DNA from 2 places in the Alitiscatomonas aceti genome. Region 2 is predicted to be linked to the other one. Evidence: a T-box and tRNA genes for the amino acid it is inferred to sense, from the RefSeq annotation. Region 2 holds a T-box; the other holds one or more tRNA genes.

Region 1 (10,298 bases), on a different contig from region 2:
GATCCGGCAGATATTTTCCTTGATCCGGTTGGAAAGAAAGGCATACTGGATCATCTCCTCCTCACTGAAGCCGGCATATTTTGCCATCTCATAGTCCTTTCGGGCCGTTCCCAGCTCCGCCAGCACCGGCTCCGCCGCCGCAAGCAGCACCACGTCCGCCTGCTCCCCGGTCTGGATGAACTCCTTCATGGACAGCTTCTGAAGAGCAAGGGCCAGGCGGGCCCGGGACATGCCGGTGATATCCGCCAGCTCCTTTAAGGTGTCCACCCGCGGCTTCTGGCTGAGGTAGACCAGGAGGCTGATCTCCGGCAGGGTCAGGCTGTACCGGATGGCCACCGGCTCCACATAATGGTCCAGCAGCTTCCGGTCCCGGTATGCGTCCAGCAGAGCCCCGTCGCCTCTCAGGGCGTCATGGTTCACGCTGCTCCTTTCATCCCCCAGGCGGACAGCCCCTGGAAAAATGGACAGGGGGACCGCTCCGTCGCCGGCAGCGGCCAGGAGAAACCGATACACATACAGACGGTTCTTTTCATAGTCCTCTTCCGTCAACACCGATTTATAAAAATCGTGGTAATACTCAAAGACCATGCGCTTCATCTTGATGGTCTTTGTGAGGCTCAGTCCCTGGCTCACCAGGGACCCCTTGGTCTTCACATAATAATACACCGGCACCCGCAGGGCATACACAGTCTTTACATGGCGCAGATACTCCAGATTGAACATGAAATCCTCGCACCAGCTTATGGTCTTATCCATGGAAAGCCCATGCTGCGCGATGATCTCCCGCTTAAACAGCTTATTCCAGAGAACACCGTAATAAAAATCTGCCGGGTTCTCCATCATAAAGCCGGCAAATTCCTCCAGACTCAGAAGCCCGTCCTTTTCAATGTCCCCCTTATGGGCCACCCGGTCCCCGATAACCCGGTAAAAATCCGCGATCACCATGTCCGCCCCGCTGTCCCTGGCTGCCCGTACCATAAGGCTGGTGGCGTCCGGTGTGATCCAGTCGTCGCTGTCCAGAAACTGGACGAATGTTCCCCGGGCCTCTGAAAGCCCCAGATTCCTGGTATCCGATACTCCCGTGTTCTCCTTGCGGATCACCCGGACCCTCCGGTCCCCGTTCTCGTATTCCCAGCAGATCCCGGCCGAAGAATCCGTACTGCCGTCATCCACCAGAAGCAGCTCAAAATCCGTAAATCCCTGGTTTAAAACGCTCTCGATGCACCGCCGGAGGGTCTCCTCCGCGTTATAGACCGGCACAATGATGCTTACGATGGGATCCATAGCCTCCCGTCTCCTTTTCTAATAAACTACGAAATTATGGGACGTTACCACATCCATCCAGTTTTCTGTCTCCAGACGGTTGGTAAAGGGATCCACTGCCTTCATCCCCGGGAAGAACGACATCTGATATGCCTTTTTCCAGTCCTTATAGGTCACCTCGTATACGAATTTTTCCGGAAGCTCCACATGGCACCGGCCGATCCTTCCCAGCGCCTCCTTCGTCTGCTCCCTGAGGGCTTTCATGACCGTTTCCGTCGGGCAGCAGAAGGTGGCATTCCCGACTCCGCGCTTGGTCTGTACTGCGGCGATCTCCGGCACCAGCTCCTTTGCCGCGGCGCAGATCGCCTCGTCCCCGGAGATAAAGGCCACAGGAACTCCCAGGGAAGCCGCCGTGAAGCTGTTGAGCATAAACTCGCTCATGCGCTTTCCGTTGAGAGTGATATACAGGCTGTTGCCAGTGGAGGTATGGCTGACGGCAAACTCCGGACAGCCGGCCGCCGCATGATAGCCAACATAAAGGACGGCGTCAAAGGTGGGATCCAGGCCGAACATCATATTGTAGGGATGTCCGCTCTTCCCGCGGATCAGCGTCACATAGGACGGCATCTGAAGAGGATCGATGTTGGAGGCATCTCCATGGCCGTCCTTTACGACGATCTCATCGGCTCCGGCCTCATGGGCCGCCTCGCAGACCGCCAGGACCTCTTTTGTCATCTGTTTAGCAAAGGGGGCGTACACCGCCTCATTCTTATGGGTCTCGATGTTTGAGAACACTCCGCAGCAGCCCTCAATATCCGCACTGATAAATACTTTCATAAAATAACCTCCCATTTCATAGGCTCGTTTTGTTTTCCGTTATCATATCACAGATCCCGCACCGGGTCAATTTCTGGATCTGGTCCCGGCCGGGACAGCTTTTCCTATCAAATAAAAAAAGCCCTTGAAAAATCAAAGGCTTTAAACAGCTCCCTGCCGGACTCGAACCGGCGACCTACGCATTACGAATGCGTCGCTCTACCAACTGAGCCAAGGAAGCACCTAGTAAAAATGCTGCTGCAGCAGCTCTGCAGCAGCAAGTGACCTGACCGGGAATCGAACCCGGGTTTACGCCGTGAGAGGGCGTCGTCTTGACCGCTTGACCATCAGGCCCTGGAGTCGAGGCGACAAGATTCGAACTTGCGACCTCTGCGTCCCGAACGCAGCGCTCTACCAAACTGAGCCACGCCTCGATCACAGACGTAAGTATAATATAAAACTCAAAAAATGTCAACTATATTTTTCATTTTTTTTCAAACAATTGTAACAGTTCCGCCATGTATCTTCTGAGCACCTGCATGATACAAAAGCGCAGGCGGATCTTTTCATGGCGGAACCATTACTGACAATTCCTTTTTACAGCATTTTCCGGATGGTCTCGCACAGCTCGTCCACGGCCTTATCCGCATCCCCATTTTTGATCTCCTCCACCACGCAGGATTTGACATGGCTGGACAGCAGGGTCCTGCTGAACCCGTTTAACGCCGACTGGATCGCAGATACCTGGACCAGGATATCGGTGCAGTACCGCTCATCCTGGACCATGGCCTTCACTCCCCGTACCTGTCCCTCGATCCGGTTCAGCCGGCTGATAAGGTCTTTTTCCTCCTTTGCTGATCTGTGCTTGTGTCTGATCTCACATTCTTCCATTCCTGTGCTCTTATTCTCGTCCACGATCTCTCTCCTTGTCTCAAAAACTAGTCAATCACCTTGTAATCCTGATCCTCTACTGCTTTTTTAAGAACGTCATACGCCACGTCCTCCTTTAAGGTCACCACAGCGGTGCCCGCCTCATGGCTCACAGCGGCGCTTTCCACTCCGGGAACTGCCTCCAGGGCCTTTTTCACCCGGGCCTCGCAGTGGCCGCACATCATACCCTCGATCTTTAAAGTCTTTTCCATGATCTTCTTCTCCTTTTTCTTTTTTTCAGCTTTTATCTTCCTGTCTCTGTCTGCCCGGTGCAGATCAAAGAAGTTCAGCCTCAGTGCATTGGATACGACGCAGAAGCTGGATAAGCTCATGGCCGCAGCGCCGAACATGGGATTCAGCTTCCACCCCAGGACCGGGATAAAAAGCCCCATGGCCAGGGGGATGCCCACCACATTATAAAAGAACGCCCAGAACAGGTTTTCATGGATGTTCCTCAAGGCCGCCCGGCTTAAGCGGATGGCCGCCGGAACGTCCGACAGGCGGCTCTTCATCAGTACCACATCCGCCGCGTCGATGGCAATGTCGGTGCCCGCTCCGATGGCGATGCCCGTATCCGCCCGTGTAAGGGCCGGAGCGTCGTTGATCCCGTCGCCGGCCATGGCCACCCGGCCCTGCTCCTTTAAGGCCCGCACAGCGCTTTCCTTGCCGTCTGGAAGGACGCCCGCAATGACCTCGTCCACTCCGGCTTCCCGGCCTACGGCCCTTGCGGTCCGTTCATTGTCCCCGGTCAGCATCACCACGCGGATCCCCATGTTCTGCAGTTCCTTCACAGCCCTGGGACTGTCCTCTTTTATGACGTCCGCCACGGCTATGATCCCCAGGAAACGCTCTCCTGAACCGAAGAAGAGCGGGGTCTTTCCATTCTCTGCCAGGGCCAGGGCCTGGTCTCTGGCTGCCTCCGGTACAGAGACCTTCGTCTCCATGAACCGGAGATTTCCGCCGTACACCGGCGTTCCTTCTGCCAGGGCCGTAAGGCCGTTTCCCGGAAGGGCTTTGAACTCTGTCACCGTTCCCGGCGCAAGCCCCTCTTCCTCAGCCTTCAGAAGCACGGCCTTTGCCAGAGGATGCTCGCTTTTTTTCTCCAGGGCGCAGGCCATGGAAAGGAGCTCCCCTTCCTGGACCCCCTCCCCGGGGATCAGATCCGTGACCCGGGGCTCCCCGCTGGTGATAGTGCCGGTCTTATCCAGGACCACGATCTCTGTCTTCCCGGTCTCCTCCAGGGACACAGCCGTTTTAAACAGGATCCCGTTTTTCGCACCCAGTCCGTTGCCCACCATGATAGCCACCGGCGTGGCCAGCCCCAGGGCGCAGGGGCAGCTGATCACCAGCACCGAGATCCCCCGGGCCAGGGCAAATCCATAGGTCTCCCCGGCCGCCAGCCAGCCAATGACCGTAAGGACCGCAATGGCAATGACCGCCGGGACAAAGACGCCCGACACCCTGTCCGCTACCTTGGCAATGGGAGCCTTGGTGGCCGCCGCGTCGCTGACCATTTTTATGATCTGGGAAAGGGTGGTGTCCTCTCCTACCCGGGACGCCTCACAGCGGATAAAGCCCGACTGGTTCACCGTGGCCGCAGATACCATATCTCCAGGGCCTTTATCCGCCGGGATGCTCTCTCCGGTCAGGGCCGCTTCATTGACCGCACTCTCTCCCTCTAAGACCACGCCGTCCACGGGAATGTTTTCTCCAGGCCGCACCACAAAGATATCGCCCTTTTTCACCTGGGCAATGGGAACCTCTGTTTCCACGCCGTCCCGTTCCACCACAGCCGTTTTGGGGGCTAGCTTCATGAGGCCCTTTAAGGCATCAGTGGTCCTTCCTTTGGACCGGGCCTCCAGCATCTTTCCCACCGTGATGAGAGTTAAGATCATGGCCGCCGACTCAAAGTAGAACTCGTGCATATACGTCATGACCCCGGCCATATCGCCGTTTAACTGGGCCTCCGTCATTTCAAACAGGGCATATACGCTCCATCCGAAGGAAGCGGCGGACCCCAGGGCCACCAGGGTGTCCATATTGGGAGCCCGGTGCAGGAGCCCCTTAAAGCCGCTGATAAAAAATTTCTGGTTGATCACCATGACCGCCGCTGACAGCAGAAGCTGCAGAAGGCCCACGGCCACATGATTGTCCGCAAAAAACTCCGGGACCGGCCAGCCCCACATCATATGTCCCATGGAAAAATACATGAGGACGGCCAGGAATCCCAGGGAGGAGAACAGCCGTTTTTTTAATACCGGAGTCTCGTGATCCGCCAGGGCGTCCTCGTCAAAGGCCGCGCCCCCGGCGGCAGGACCGCTCCCGGCTCCGTCCTCTCCGCTGCGGCTTCCCTTTACCGAGGCCCCATAACCCGCCTCCTTCACGGCGGCGATGATATCGGCAGCGTCTGCGCTTCCCTCTACGCCCATGGAGTTGGTCAGAAGACTCACAGAGCAGGACTCCACTCCCGGAACCTTCGACACCGCTTTTTCCACTCTGGCGCTGCAGGCCGCGCAGCTCATGCCGGTCACTGTATATTGCTCCATTGATTCCCTCCGTAACAGATTTTTTCTATACCTGTACTGGGTACATCTATAAAATATCACTTTTGGATATTTCTGTCAAGGAGGGACCGCAATTTTTTCTCACAGCTCCCGGCGGACGGACAGCCGTTAGAAATCGAACAGGGAAAGCTGGTTGGTCTCCGGAAGGTCCTTAAGGATCCCCAGTTCTCCCATCAGGTCGCAGATGGTCTTGCTGACCCTGGTCCGGTTCCTGAAATCCTCCTTGGAGAGGAAGGGACCGTCCTTGGCCGCCTCCTCGATGGAGTCCGCCGCCTTCTCGCCCAGGCCGTCGATGCTGTTGATGGAGGGCATCAGCTTATTTCCCATGACCTGGAAATGCCTGGCCCTGGCCTTATAGATATCCATGGGAAGGAAATCAAAGCCCCTGGCGTACATCTCCTGGACGATCCGCATATCCCTTAAGGTATCCTGCTCTTTTTTGGAAAGGGAGTCGGACCGCCTCTTATAATCTGCCAGATGGCTTTCCAGCTTTTCCCGTCCCAGACACATGATCTCATAGGAAAACGCGCTGGCGCGGATGCTGAAGAAGGAAGCATAATAGGCCAGCGGATAGAATACCTTGCAGTAGGCGATCCGCCAGGCCATCATCACGTAAGCCGCCGCATGGGCCTTGGGGAACATGTACTTGATCTTTTTACAGGACCATATGTACCAGTCGGGCACCCCGTGGGCTGACATCTCCTCCTCCCACTCAGGCTTTAAGCCCTTGCCCTTTCGGACCGATTCCATGATGGTAAAGGCCGTTCCTTCCTCCAGTCCCTGCTGGATCAGATAGACCATGATATCGTCACGGGTGCAGATGGCCGTCTGGATCGTTGCCTTGCCCTCCTGGATCAGGGTCTGGGCGTTGCCCAGCCACACGTCCGTTCCGTGGGCCAGTCCGGCGATCCGCACCAGGTCAGAAAAATATTTGGGCTTTGTATCCAGGAGCATCTGCATGGCAAAGTCCGTTCCGAATTCAGGGACCCCCAGGGCTCCCAGCTTACAGCCGCCGATGTCCTCGGGCGTGATGCCCAGGGCCGAGGTATCCTGGAACAGGCTCATGACCTCCCTGCAGTCCAGAGGGATATCCTTTACAGGATCCAGGCCGATCAGGTCCTGGAGCATACGGATCATGGTGGGATCATCATGGCCCAGGATATCCAGCTTTAACAGGTTGTGGTCAATGGAGTGGTAGTCAAAGTGGGTGGTGATGGTCTTGGTGGTCATATCGTTGGCCGGGTGCTGCACTGGAGTGAAGGAATAGATCATCTCTCCCAGGGGAAGGACCACGATGCCGCCGGGGTGCTGGCCGGTGGTGCGCCTTACGCCCACGCAGCCCTGTACGATCCGGTTGATCTCGCAGTTTCTCTTCCTCTCCCCATGCTCCTCAAAATAGTTCTTCACATAGCCGAAGGCCGTCTTGTCCGCCAGGGTGCCGATGGTCCCTGCCCGGAAGGTCTGGCCCTTTCCAAAGATCACCTCCGTGTAATCGTGGGCGCGGCTCTGGTATTCCCCGGAGAAGTTTAAGTCGATATCCGGCTCCTTATCTCCCTTGAACCCCAGGAAGGTCTCAAAGGGAATGTCAAAGCCGTCCTTGGTCAGGGGATGGCCGCAGACCGGGCACAGCTTGTCCGGCATATCGCAGCCGGCCATACCGGAATATTTCTTCACTTCCTCTGAGTCGAAGTCGTAGTAATGGCAGTTGGTGCAGTAATAATGAGGACTTAAGGGGTTTACCTCCGTGATCCCCGACATGGTGGCCACAAAGGACGAACCCACGGAGCCCCGGGAGCCCACCAGATATCCGTCCTCATTGGACTTCCACACCAGTTTCTGGGCAATGATATACATGACGGCAAATCCATTGGAGATAATGGAGGTCAGCTCCCGCTCCAGCCGGTCCGTCACGATCTTCGGAAGGTTTTCCCCGTACATTTCATGGGCACGGTTGTAGCAGATGTTCCTCAGGGTCTCGTCAGAATTTTCAATGACAGGCGGACACTTATCCGGCCGCACCGGAGCGATGGGCTCGCACATATCGGCGATCTTCCTGGTATTGGCGACCACCACCTCATAGGCCAGATCGCTGCCCAGGTAATCGAACTCTGCGAGCATTTCCTCCGTGGTGCGCAGATATAGGGGGGCCTGCTCGTCGCTGTCCTTAAAGCCCATGCCGGCCATGAGGATCCTCCGGTAGATCTCGTCCTCCGGATCCAGGAAATGGACGTCGCAGGTGGCGCACACAGGCTTTCCGCACTGCTCCCCCAGGCGCACGATCTTCCGGTTGATCTCCTTCAGATCCTCCACGGTCTTTACGGTGCTCTTTTCATCCCGCAGCATGAACATGTCGTTGCCCAGGGGCTGGATCTCCAGATAGTCATAAAACCGTACCAGCCGCTGGAGCTCCGCGTCAGTGCCTCCCCGCAGGATGGCCTGGTAAAGCTCCCCGGCTTCGCAGGCCGAGCCGATGATCAGTCCCTCCCGGTACTGGTTTAAAAGGCTCTTGGGGATCCTGGGCCGTCTGGAAAAGAACCGCACATGGGACCAGGACACCAGCCGGTACAGGTTCACCCGGCCCAGGTCGTTTTTTGCCAGGATGATCACATGGTAGGTGGGCATTTTCATGATAGCCGAATCCTCCGCCTGGTTAAAGACGTTCAGATCGTCCAGGGTCTCCATACCATGCTGTTTTTTTAACATTTCCACGAATTTCAGGAAAATTCCTGCCGTGGCCTCCGCATCGTCCACGGCCCGGTGGTGGTTCTCCAGGGATACATTTAACGCCTTGGCCACCGTATCCAGCTTATACCGGTTCAGATTGGGAAGGAGCACCCGGGCCAGGGCCACCGTATCCATGACCGTGGGATGGAATTCATATCCCAGAACGGAGGCATTGTGGCTGATGAAGCCCACGTCAAAGGACGCGTTGTGGGCCACCAGCACCGCTCCCCGGCAAAACTCCAGAAACCGCCCCAGGACCGGGCCGATGGTCTCGGCTCCCATGACCATGGCATCGTTTATGCCTGTGAGCCGTTCAATCTCAAAGGGAATGGGCACCTCCGGGTCCACAAACTCGTCCATGCGGTCTGTGATCACCCCGTTTTCCACCCTTACGGCTCCGATCTCAATGATCTTATTCTTCACAGGGGAAAAGCCGGTGGTCTCAATGTCAAATACCACAAAAGCGCCGTCCAGGCTCTGGTTTTCAGAGTTCTCCACGATCTCCTTCATATCGTCCACCAGGTAGCCCTCGACCCCGTAAAGGACCTTGAAGGCATCGCCCTTATCCAGGGCATGGCTGGCGTCCGGGAAGGCCTGGACGCAGCCGTGGTCAGTCACAGCCAGGGCCGGCATTCCCCACTGCTTTGCCCGTTTTATGATATCCTTTACCTCAGAAACGCCGTCCATGTCGCTCATTTTCGTATGACAGTGGAGCTCCACCCGCTTCACCGGCGCGTTGTCCACCCGCCGGGTGGTAAAATCCTCGCACTTTTTGATCCCAGTGATGGATCCCACGGTCAGCTCGCCGTCGAACCGGTCGATGGTGGTGATCCCCTTGAGCTTTATGAACTTCCCCTGCTTTATGGCCTCGTCGGCGTCGGCCTCCTGGTCCTCTCTCAGGAACATCTTGATGGTGATGCTGTCGGTGAAGTCGGTGAGATCAAAGATCATCATCTTGCTGCCGCTTCTAAGCTCCCTTTTTTCCACCCGGATGATCTTTCCCCGTAAGACCACCTCGCCGATCTCTCCGGCGATCTCATGGATCTCCATGGTCTCGCCCTCGAAATCGCGGCCGTAAAGTACATCTGGATTCTCCGACTTCCGGTAGGGCATTCTTCCTCCCCGGCCGCCGTCCCGCTTAAAGCCGGAGCCAGAGCCGTTCTGGCCGCCCTGGAAGCCGCCGCTTCCGGCCCCGCTGCCGGGATTCCCTTTTCCTCCGGCAGTTTTTTTCTCTCCAAAGCTCTTTTTTGTAAAGGTCCGGGAGCCGGGCTTTTGATCCTTGGCCGGGGCGCTCCCCCCGCCTGGACCGCCATGGTCTTCCTCCTGGCCCCGGGAGCCTGCCGTTTCCTCCTGCCCGCCGCCCATATCCTGGACGTGGGACGCCAGAAGGGCCGCCAGGGCCGCCTCCTCGTCAAAGTCGTCCCGTCTCTCCTTCTCTGCCTTTGTGAAGGAAAACCTTACCTCTGCCGGAAGGCCGCACCGCTCTGTAAAGATCTTTTCCAGGATCCGCCCCACTTCCTTTGAGCGTTCCCGGTAGATCAGATTGTCCTCGATGGTCATGACCATGGTATCCTCTGCCTCAAAGGCCGTTTCCGCCCGGCGTAGGATATTGTATTCGATCATGCCAAAATTCTTAAACTCCATCAGGATGCTGTCCTTGTAGACCTGGTACAGCTTTTCCGGCGTATACTGGGCCGAAAGGCGGTATTTTTCAAGGATCTTCACGGTGATGGAGCGGCCGGGGAAGAGCTGTTTTGCGATCCCATCCTCCATGCTGTAAATATTCTTTTTATGGATCAGTCTGGGACTTACGATATAGATGCGAAGAGAGCTTCTGTCCTTTGGCATGGATACCTTTTCCACCATGACCAGCTTTAGAAGCTCCTTTAATTCTTCGCCGATATGCAGTCCCGGAAATACTTCCAGAAACGGTTTTTCCATTATTCTCCCTTTGCTTCCTTCATGGCCAGAAGCTCCGCCCGCAGAGCCGGCAGAAGCTCA
Region 2 (10,298 bases):
ACGGTCATAAACGTCCTTCAGACGGTCCCAGCTTCCTACGCTGAACGCCCGCAGATATTCTCCCGCAGGCAGCACTGCATCATACTGTCCGGCCTCATTTCTGCCATAAGAAAAGAAGCAGTCATAATCATTGAAATTTCCGGAAGAAATATTCTGGATGGAGATCCGGCTGCCGAAGTTGTCGTACAGACCGAAGATGGTTTTCAGACGGAGAGAAAAATCGGCGGCTACGGAAAAATCATGCTCATCGTAAGCCCCGGTGATGGGCGCAGAGAGCAGAATGTGCCGTTTAGGCAGATGGATCCGCTCGATCTTTCCATGGCTGGCCGAAAGCCCCAGCGCCAGCTTTTCCTGCTTCTGCTGTAAAAAGGCCTTTACCTCCAGGAGCTGGCAGATGGACCGGTCAATGAGCTCCAGCTTTTCCTTGATGATCTGGGTAAAGGAAGCGTCAGACGGGTGGTCTGTGTAAGTCCGGATCTCTTCGATGGAGAGTCCCAGGCGCCGGAAGATCAGGATCATTTCCAGCTGCACCGCCTGGAAGCGGCTGTAATAGTGATATCCGTTTTCATCGATCATTTCCGGGCGGAACAGGCCGATATCATTGTAATAATGCAGAGTCCTTTTGTTGATCCCGTTCATTTTTGCAAATTCCCCGGAGGTAAGAAAATATTTCTTATTTTTCATACGAATCTCCCCTTGACTGTACAGTTACTGTATATATTATGATACACTACGTAAGAAAAATATGCAAGATTCTGGAGGAAAAAATGAGATTTGCAGAAATAGAAGCCAGTCAGTGGAAGGAAATAAAAAGTATTTACATGGAAGCCTTCCCCAAAAGAGAGAGAAAGCCGTTTTTTGTCCTGAAGCATTCGGTGAAGCGGAGAAAGGCCAGGGTCTTTACGGCATCCGATGAAAATAGACTGCTGGGCTTTGCTGTTGCCATCCCGTATCAGAATATGGTCATGGTGGATTATCTGGCCGTATCCGGAAAGATCCGGAGCAAAGGGACCGGAAGCTTCATCATGCAGGAGATATGCCAATATTTTTCAGATAAGAAGGTGGTCCTCCTGATCGAGCGGCTGGACGAGGGAGCGGAGAACCAGGAGCAGAGGATCGCCAGAAGACGGTTCTATCTGAAAAACGGATTCACCTCTGCGGATATTTTTGTGGAGGGAGCCGGAGGGGATATGGAGATCCTGAATTTTGGAGGGAAGGTATCTCCGGAGGATTATATGCGCCTTCAGAAGTATGCCCTGGGAAGATTTTTGTTCAGTCTGTCGGGAATGCGGATCGTGGAACCGGCAAGGGCGTAAGAAAGCCGCCGGTCCGCGGTCATAACAGCTCCATGGGTTTCATATGATGTACAAAACGTTCCCAGGGGAAGACCCATGAAGGAATATATCGAAGAACGGGCGGTCCAGATCGCCAATTACATCATAGACGAGAATGCTACGGTGCGCCAGACGGCGAAAAAGTTTGGGATATCGAAGAGTACAGTACATAAAGACGTCACCGACCGCCTCACCCACATCAATCCCGCCCTGGCGGCCCAGGCCCGGGTGGTGCTGGACATCAACAAGGCGGAGCGCCACATCCGCGGCGGACTGGCCACCAAGGAGAAATATGAGCACCGGCTGCAGGCCTGCAGCCGGGAAAACAGATGACCCGGATGGCGGGAACGGAAAAAGCTGTCTCCGGCAGGCCATCCAGGTACTTGACAAACCACTGAAAATCCTTTAAAATCAGTGGACATAAGACCTATATGAAAAAGCAGTGAAGGGAAAAAGTAAACGGAATGCGGCATCCCAGAGAGAAGGCGGCGGTGGGAGCCTTTATGTACGCGTCGTTGAAACCGGTCCCGGAGCTTTATGCGGGCAGGAAACCGGACGGAGGAGTAAGCGGATGTCCCCGTTCCTGTGAAGCATAACGTATTTCCGGCGTTAGCGGAAAAAGAGAGAGTTTCCGGCAGGTCCGGGAACTAAATTGGGTGGTAACGCCGGCTGTCGGTCCCTTTATGGGGCTGGCAGCTTTTTTGTTTTAGCCGGCCCGCTTTATGGGAACCGACGGCCGCCCGGACAGCACAGAATATAAAGGAGGATCATCATGGCAAAGGAAAAGAAGATGGTGGAAGCGATCACTTCCATGGAAGAGGATTTCGCCCAGTGGTATACGGATGTGGTAAAAAAGGCGGAGCTGTGCGATTATGCCAGCGTAAAGGGCTGCATGGTCATTAAGCCCGACGGCTACGCCCTGTGGGAAAATATCCAGAATGAGCTGGATAAGAGATTTAAGGAGACCGGCGTAAAGAATGTATATATGCCCTTATTTATTCCGGAGAGCCTGCTTCAGAAGGAAAAGGATCATGTGGAGGGCTTTGCACCGGAGGTTGCCTGGGTGACCCACGGCGGCCTGGAGCCTTTACAGGAGCGTCTCTGTGTAAGACCCACATCTGAAACTTTATTCTGCGATTTTTATGCAGGGGATATCCACTCCTACCGGGATCTTCCCAAGGTATACAACCAGTGGTGCTCCGTTGTGAGATGGGAGAAGACCACAAGACCCTTCCTCCGCTCCAGAGAGTTCTTATGGCAGGAGGGCCACACTGCCCACGCCACAGCCGAGGAAGCGGAAGAGCGCACCATCCAGATGTTAAATTTATATGCAGATTTCTGCGAGGACTTCCTGGCGATCCCGGTGGTCCGCGGCCAGAAGACGGATAAGGAGAAATTTGCCGGTGCAGAGGCCACTTATACCATCGAGGCGCTGATGCATGACGGAAAGGCGCTCCAGTCTGGTACCAGCCATAACTTTGGCGACGGCTTTGCCAAGGCCTTCGGCATCCAGTATTCTGATAAGGACAATCAGTTAAAATATGTGCACCAGACTTCCTGGGGCATGACCACCCGTATGATCGGCGCCATCATCATGGTACACGGCGACAACGAGGGACTTGTGCTTCCGCCGAAGGTGGCTCCCACCCAGGTGGTGATCGTTCCGATCCGCCAGAATCTGGAGGGCGTAATGGAAAAAACGCTGGAAGTGAAGGACATGCTCTCCAATTTCCGCGTGAAGGTGGATGATTCTGACAAGAGCCCGGGCTGGAAGTTCTCCGAGTCCGAAATGCGCGGGATCCCGGTGCGTGTGGAGTTAGGACCCAAGGACATTGAGGCTGGCCAGGCCGTTCTGGTGCGCCGTGATACCCATGAGAAGATCACAGTGGCCATCGACGAGATCCCCGCAAAGGTGGGCGAGCTTTTAGAGACCATCCAGCACGATATGTTTGAGCGGGCAAAGGCCCACAGGGACGCCCACACTTACGACGCCCACAGCCTGGAGGAGATGAAGGACATTGCCGACAACAAGCCGGGCTTTATCCGGGCTATGTGGTGCGGCTGCCAGGAATGCGAGGATAAATTAAAGGAAGAAGTGGGCGTGACTTCCCGCTGCATGCCATTTAAGCAGGAAAAGCTGGCTGATACCTGTGTATACTGTGGAAAGCCGGCCACAAAGATGGTGTACTGGGGCAAGGCATACTAATATATGAAAGAAAACAGACAGTCCGTAAAGGACCTGGCCTATGGAGGGCTGTTTACGGCGCTGATCGCGGCCGGGGCGTTTCTTAAGATCACGATCCCGGTCCAGCCGGTGCCCATGCACTTTACCCTTCAGTTCTTTTTCGTGCTGCTGGCGGGGCTTCTCCTTGGCTCAAAGGGCGCGCTGTTCAGCGTATGCACATATCTGGCGGTGGGACTCCTGGGTATTCCGGTGTTTGCTTCCGGCGGCGGCCTTTCCTATCTGCTGAAGCCCACCTTTGGGTTTCTGATGGGATTTGCTGCCGCTGGATATCTGACAGGGCGGATCCATGAGCTGCACCGCCAGAACTCTTTTGGCTGGCTTCTGTTTTCGGCGGTCTGGGGGCTGATTGCGGATTATGCCTGCGGCATGGTCTGGTTTTATGTATGCAGCAATTATGTGCTCCAGGCGGCTGTCAGCTGGAAGCTGGTGTTCATCAACTGCTTCCTGCTGACTGTGGGCGAGGACTTTGTGCTCTGTGTGCTGGCGGCTGCGCTGGCAAAAAGGCTGATGCCGGTGTTTTCGGATATGCGGGGCTGACAGACTGTGCAGCCAGGAAAGGCGGAGGACCATGAATCGGGATGTAAGGATAGAAATGCCCTATGAGGCAGAATGGATCATAAAAAAAATACGGGAACGGGGCTTCGAGGCCTTTGCCGTAGGCGGATGCGTCCGGGATACTCTTCTGGGCCGGATTCCTGGAGACTGGGATATCACCACCTCCGCAAAGCCGGAAGAGGTGAAGGAGATCTTCGGGAAGACTGTGGATACAGGGCTGCAGCACGGGACGGTCACCATCATTAAAAACCGCAAGGGCTATGAGGTGACCACCTACCGCATCGACGGAGAGTACCGGGACGGCCGTCACCCGGATTCTGTGGAATTCACATCCAGCCTTCTGGAGGATCTGAAACGCCGGGACTTTACCATCAACGCCATGGCGTACAGCCATGAGACAGGGATCGTGGATGCCTTTGACGGTATGGGTGATCTGGAGAAAAAGGTGATCCGGTGTGTGGGCTGCCCCCGGGACCGGTTCACAGAGGACGCTTTGCGGATCCTCCGGGCCATCCGGTTCGCAGCCCAGCTGGGATTTTCCATCGAAGGGGAGACGTATGGAGCCATCCGGGAGATCGCACCGAACCTTAAAAATGTCAGCAAGGAGCGGATCCAGGTGGAGCTTACCAAGCTGCTGACCTCCGCCCATCCGGAAAAGATCTCCATGGTGGAGGACACGGGGATCAGTCCCTATGTGACCAGAGATTTCCCCCTGGTATTCCAGACCGAGCGGGAGAGGATGGCCGGAGGGACATCCAGGCCGGAGCCCTTTTCCTGCCTGGCTCTCCTTCCGCCGGAGAAATCCATGCGCTGGGCCGGATTCCTGCGCCATATGGAGCCGGACATGGTGCGCCGGATCCTGAAAGGCCTTAAGCTGGACAACGAGACTGTGGATAACGGAAAGGCTATGGCAGGGGCTGCCCAGGCGCCTCTGGGGCCGGAAAAGCCAGGGATCCGGAGATTCTTAAGCCGGATGACGCCGTACCAGTTTGACGGCTGCCTGCGGCTTAAGGCGTTGGATAAAGATCCCCAGACAGAAGAGATCCGCAGGCTTTGGGAGGAGATCGAAAAAGACGGGGACTGCGTATCCTTAAAGGAGCTGGCTGTGGGAGGCGGCGACCTGCTGGCAGCCGGTATGGAGGGAAAGGAGATCGGAGAGACCCTCAGGCGTCTGCTGGAACTGGTGCTGGAGGACCCGTCCTTAAACCGGAGGGAGCTTCTGCTGGAAAAGCTCCAGGGCTGAGCGGGAAGGTCTGCGTTTCCGGACTGGAGGGATCCCAGAAAAAATTTCATCTGTGAGCGAAACCATGGGCTGGCCAAAATGTCCTCATATTCTGGCCGGCCCTTTCATATTCTGGAAGTAGTTCAGAAGGGATATGGAGGGGATCAGGATGAATGACTGGAATACAGAGGTGGCCGGACAGTATGAGTTAAACGTGGAGTCCATGCGGAAGGGCCGCGGAGCCTGGATCTTTGAGACGGACCGGGGGCTGAAGCTTCTGAAGGAATACAGAGGCAGCGTAAAGCGCCTGGAGTTTGAGGAACTGGTGCTGGGGGCCGTGGCCGGAGCCGGAAGCCTCAGGGTGGACCAGTATGTGAGGAATAAAGAGGGAGAGCTTTTATCCACTGCCTCCGACGGAATCAGATACGTGGTGAAGGACTGGTTTTCTGACCGGGAATGCGATCTGAAGGATACGGGAGAGATCCTTTCTGCGGTGCGCCAGATCGCCGTACTCCATAAGCTTTTGAGAAAGGTGGAGCCCAGGGAGGAGTGGAACATGAAGTCCATGGTGTCCCCGCCTCTTTTTATGGCCATGGAAAAGCATAACAGGGAGCTTAAGAAGGCCAGGGCCTTTATCCGGGGAAAACAGCAGAAAAACGAGTTTGAGCTCTGCGTCATTGCCAGCTTTGAGCCCTTTTACCAGCAGGCCGTTCTGGCGGCGGAGGGGATGAAAAAGCTGTATCCCGGGGACGAAAAGGGATGGACGGAGCGGTATTCCATCTGCCACGGGGAGCTGAACCAGCACCATATTCTCATGGGACGGGATTATGTGGCCGTCACCGGGTTCGGACGGATGCATCTGGGGCTCCAGGTGGAGGATCTTTATTATTTCATGCGGAAGGTCATGGAGAAGCACAACTGGGACTGCGGGCTGGGAAATGGGATGCTGGAGGCATATGAGCGGGTGCTTCCCATGAGCCGGATGGAGCGGGAGTGCCTGTATTTCATGTTCCTGTATCCGGAGAAATACTGGAAGCAGATCAACTTCTATTATAATGCCAATAAAGCATGGATCCCGGCCAGGAATACGGAAAAGATCGAAAGCCTGAAGGCCCAGGAAAAGAACCGGAAACGGTTTGTGGACGGCATTATTTAATGCTTTCTTTTTTCAGATAAATGAAGTATAATGGCACCATGAGACAACTTTGGTTCTGCGGACAAAAAGAAAGATTGAGGGAGTGAAAAAGCACATGAAAGATTACATGAAGATCTATGAACAGTGGCTTGCGGACCCGTATTTCGACGAGGATACGAAAAATGAGCTGAGGGCCATTGCAGACGATGAAAATGAGATCAAAGAGCGGTTCTATATGGATCTGGAGTTCGGTACCGCGGGCCTGCGCGGCATCATCGGCGCGGGCATCAACCGTATGAATATTTATACAGTCCGCCGGGCGACCCAGGGCCTTGCCAATTATATAAAAAAACAGGGCGGAGAGGAAAAGGGCGTTGCCATTGCCTTTGATTCCCGGAGGATGTCCCCGGAATTTGCCATGGAGGCAGCCATGACCCTGGCGGCCAACGGGATCAAGGCCTACAAGTTTGAATCCCTGCGCCCCACGCCGGAGCTTTCCTTTGCGGTCCGTGAGCTGGGCTGCATCGCCGGCATCAATATCACTGCCAGCCACAATCCTCCGGAATACAACGGCTATAAGGTATACTGGGAGGATGGCGCCCAGTTCACCCCGCCCCATGATAAGGGCGTGCTGGAGGAGGTCCTGGCCATCGAGGATCTTTCCACAGTAAAGACCACCTCGGAGGAGGAGGCCTTAAGATCCGGAAAATTCCAGGTGATCGGCAAAGAGATCGACGATAAATATATTGAGAACGTAAAGGCCCAGGTGGTGAACCAGGACGCCATTGACCGGATGCAGAAGGACATCACCATTATTTACACTCCTCTCCACGGCACCGGAAATATTCCGGCCAGACGGGTCATGAAGGAGCTGGGCTTTGAAAATGTATACGTGGTTCCGGAGCAGGAGCTGCCCGATGGAAACTTCCCCACGGTCAGCTACCCCAACCCGGAGGCGGAGGAGGCCTTTGCCCTGGGCTTAAAGCTGGCGAAGGAGAAGAACGCCGATCTGGTCCTGGCCACTGATCCCGACGCAGACCGTCTGGGCGTTTACGTAAAGGATGCAAAGACCGGGGAATACCATCCTCTGACCGGAAACATGTCCGGTTCCCTGTTATGCGATTATGTGCTGGGCCAGAAGCAGGCCAAGGGCCAGATCCCGGCAGACGGACAGGTCATCAAATCCATCGTGACTACCAACCTGGTGAACGCCGTGGCAGAGCATTACGGCTGCGAGCTGGTGGAGGTGCTCACAGGCTTTAAGTATATCGGCCAGCAGATCTTAAAGGAGGAGCAGACAGGAAAAGGCACCTATATGTTCGGCATGGAAGAAAGCTATGGCTGCCTGATCGGTACCTATGCCCGGGATAAGGACGCTATCTCCGCTACCGCCGCACTCTGCGAGGCTGCCGCTTATTATAAAGAAAAGGGAATGACCTTATGGGATGCCATGGTGGCCATGTATGAGAAGTACGGCTACTATAAGGACACCGTAAAATCCATCGGCTTAAAGGGCATCGAGGGTCTGGCAAAGATCCAGGAGATCATGGAAAACTTCCGCCAGGAGCCGCCTAAGACCCTGGGAGACTATACAGTAACTGCGGCCCGGGATTATAAGGCCGGGACCATTATGGACATGGCTTCGGGCGCTGTCCGTCCCACAGGCCTTCCCTCTGCTAACGTGCTCTATTATGAGATGAACGACGGCGCATGGCTTTGCGTCCGCCCGTCCGGTACGGAGCCTAAGATCAAGTTTTACTATGGAGTGAAGGGAACTTCCATGGAGGACGCAGACGCAAGATCCGAAAAGATGGGAGCAGAGCTGACAGAGCTTGTAAATAAGATGCTGTAAAAAAGCGAACCGAAGGGGCTGCCGCAGAAGGGAAGCTGAGAACCAGCTTTTTTGCGGCAGCCCTGCGGTTTAATCCTCTTCCTCCAGCCGCCGGATTTCTTCCATGCTTTTTTGGGCCTCAGGCATCTGTCGGATATAATCAGAATTCTGCCCATAGCACTGTTCCAGAAAGGTAATGTATGCCCTGGCAGCCTTGGGAAGCTCCTTTCCTTTGGGGAAGATATAGCTGCAGATATAATTGGAACGCCCTTTTTCTGCGGACAGGATGCTGTCCGGCAGCGGAATGGATACGATATGATAATTTTTCTCCTGGTCCAGAATCGGCAGGATCCCGACGCCGAGATAGTCGGTGCGCAGGAGCAGCGTGTGGAGGGCGGAACGGCTCTCCACGTAGACGATCTGCCGGATCTGGTTCCAGTTGATGAAATTCAGATCCATATTGTTGTAGACGCTCTCCAGGGCCCGGGCATTTCCCGCCTCCACCGGATACAGGGCAAAATTGTACTGGCAGATCTTTTCCATGGTCAGAGAATCCTTTTCCTTTAAGATCGGGTGGTCCTCCCGGCAGAAGAGCTGGGCCCGGGAGGAGAAGAGAAAATGCTCCTCCAGGTGGCGGAAGGACAAAAGCTCTTCGATCTGGCTGCGGGTGTGGGCCAGATACATAAGAACTCCCACATCAGCCCGGTTGGAATAGACATCTCCGATGACGATGCGGGGGGGAGCTTTCTCTGTATGAGAACCGGAGCGGTATGTCCGGAATGGATTTCACCATGCGGATAAACGCGTCGTTGGGGTGGGAGCAGGTACAGGCCGAGACTCTCAGACGGTAATGGTCGGCCCGTTCCCGGAAGATCCTTTGAAAGTTGCCGGCATCGTCTAACAGGTCCCTGGCCATATCCAGGAACAGCCGTCCGCTGTCTGTGGGGGTGATCCCGGTCTTTTCACGGGTAAAGACTGTGATCCCATATTCCGACTCCACCTCCTTAAGGATCCGGCTTAAGTAGGGCTGGGTGACGAAAAGGCGTCTGGCTGCCTTGGAAATAGAACCGCAGTTTTCAATTTCGATCAGGTATTCCAGATGCTGTAGATTCATGAAATTCCTCCATCCATAATGAAATAGTTATGTCGTAATGAAAATGGGGTATTTGTCAAAATTCACCGATTTTCATATAATCAGTGTATGACTGTTTGGGATATCTGTCAACCCAAATGGATCGGTCCGTATCCATCTTTCCGGAACGGGAAATTTTAGGAGGAAAAAAGTATGACACATCTGAAACTGGCCAACAGCCCGTTAATGGCGGTCCTTTGCGGGCTCACGATCCTGATCGTTCTGCTGCAGCCCGTGATCTTCATGGCAGCCGCTTTTAAACGCGGAAAAGAGCTGAACATGACCAAAGAGGAAATGAAGGAGGCTGCGCGGAGCAGCGCCATCTTTTCCATCATTCCGTCACTCCCCATTATCGTGAGCTATCTGCTGCTGGTACCGGCCCTTGGGCGGTATTTCCCTTGGCTTCGCTTAAGCGTCGTAGGCTCCGCTGTCTACGAGACTATGGTGGCCAATATGGCGGCAGAGGCTTTCGGCCTGGAATCCATCACCGCAGGAGAGATCCCGGTGGACGTATTTGTATTCATCCTCTTTGTGGTCACCATCGGTATCCTTGGAGGAAACATCTTCAACGTATTCTTCTTAAAGAGCTATGACAAAAAGGTGGAATCCTTAAAGAGCGGCAACGCAGCTCTGGTTCCCGTTATTACCACGGCCATGTTCCTGGGAATGTACGGCACCATGGCAGCCCCCCATCTGACAAACTTTTCCAGCCTTCCGGCGGTCGCTGCGATCCTGGTGGCCGGAGTCACGGCCATCGGTGTCAATAAGCTGGCTGCCGGCCGCAAAAAGCTGAAGGAGTTCGCATTCCCCTTAAGCATGCTGGTGGGAATGTTCGCATCCTGTA

What was found. A T-box is a leader RNA that pairs with one kind of tRNA and senses whether it is charged. The one in region 2 lies ahead of proS (proline--tRNA ligase), so its partner is inferred to be a tRNA-Pro.
Region 1: it encodes a tRNA-Pro, which carries the amino acid that the T-box ahead of proS (proline--tRNA ligase) is inferred to sense. The anticodon was not compared.

What each region holds. Positions count from the first base shown of each region.
Region 1 is NZ_JAOQJF010000004.1:136,670-146,967, reverse strand. It holds gene OCV69_RS03385 (glycosyltransferase) at 1-1,284, opposite strand, end outside; gene OCV69_RS03380 (M55 family metallopeptidase) at 1,303-2,100, opposite strand; tRNA gene OCV69_RS03375 (tRNA-Thr) at 2,248-2,320, opposite strand; tRNA gene OCV69_RS03370 (tRNA-Glu) at 2,362-2,433, opposite strand; tRNA gene OCV69_RS03365 (tRNA-Pro) at 2,440-2,513, opposite strand; gene OCV69_RS03360 (metal-sensing transcriptional repressor) at 2,677-2,970, opposite strand; gene OCV69_RS03350 (heavy metal translocating P-type ATPase) at 3,018-5,555, opposite strand; gene OCV69_RS03345 (PolC-type DNA polymerase III) at 5,682-10,238, opposite strand; gene ispG (flavodoxin-dependent (E)-4-hydroxy-3-methylbut-2-enyl-diphosphate synthase) at 10,238-10,298, opposite strand, start outside.
Region 2 is NZ_JAOQJF010000005.1:115,137-125,434, reverse strand. It holds gene OCV69_RS03970 (MerR family transcriptional regulator) at 1-684, opposite strand, end outside; gene OCV69_RS03965 (GNAT family N-acetyltransferase) at 768-1,316, shown strand; gene spoIIID (sporulation transcriptional regulator SpoIIID) at 1,392-1,667, shown strand; T-box leader at 1,768-2,018, shown strand; gene proS (proline--tRNA ligase) at 2,107-3,540, shown strand; gene OCV69_RS03950 (biotin transporter BioY) at 3,544-4,116, shown strand; gene OCV69_RS03945 (CCA tRNA nucleotidyltransferase) at 4,148-5,377, shown strand; gene OCV69_RS03940 (protein kinase family protein) at 5,526-6,512, shown strand; gene OCV69_RS03935 (phospho-sugar mutase) at 6,607-8,343, shown strand; gene OCV69_RS03930 (LysR substrate-binding domain-containing protein) at 8,413-9,006, opposite strand; gene OCV69_RS03925 (LysR family transcriptional regulator) at 9,020-9,436, opposite strand; gene OCV69_RS03920 (DUF5058 family protein) at 9,608-10,298, shown strand, end outside.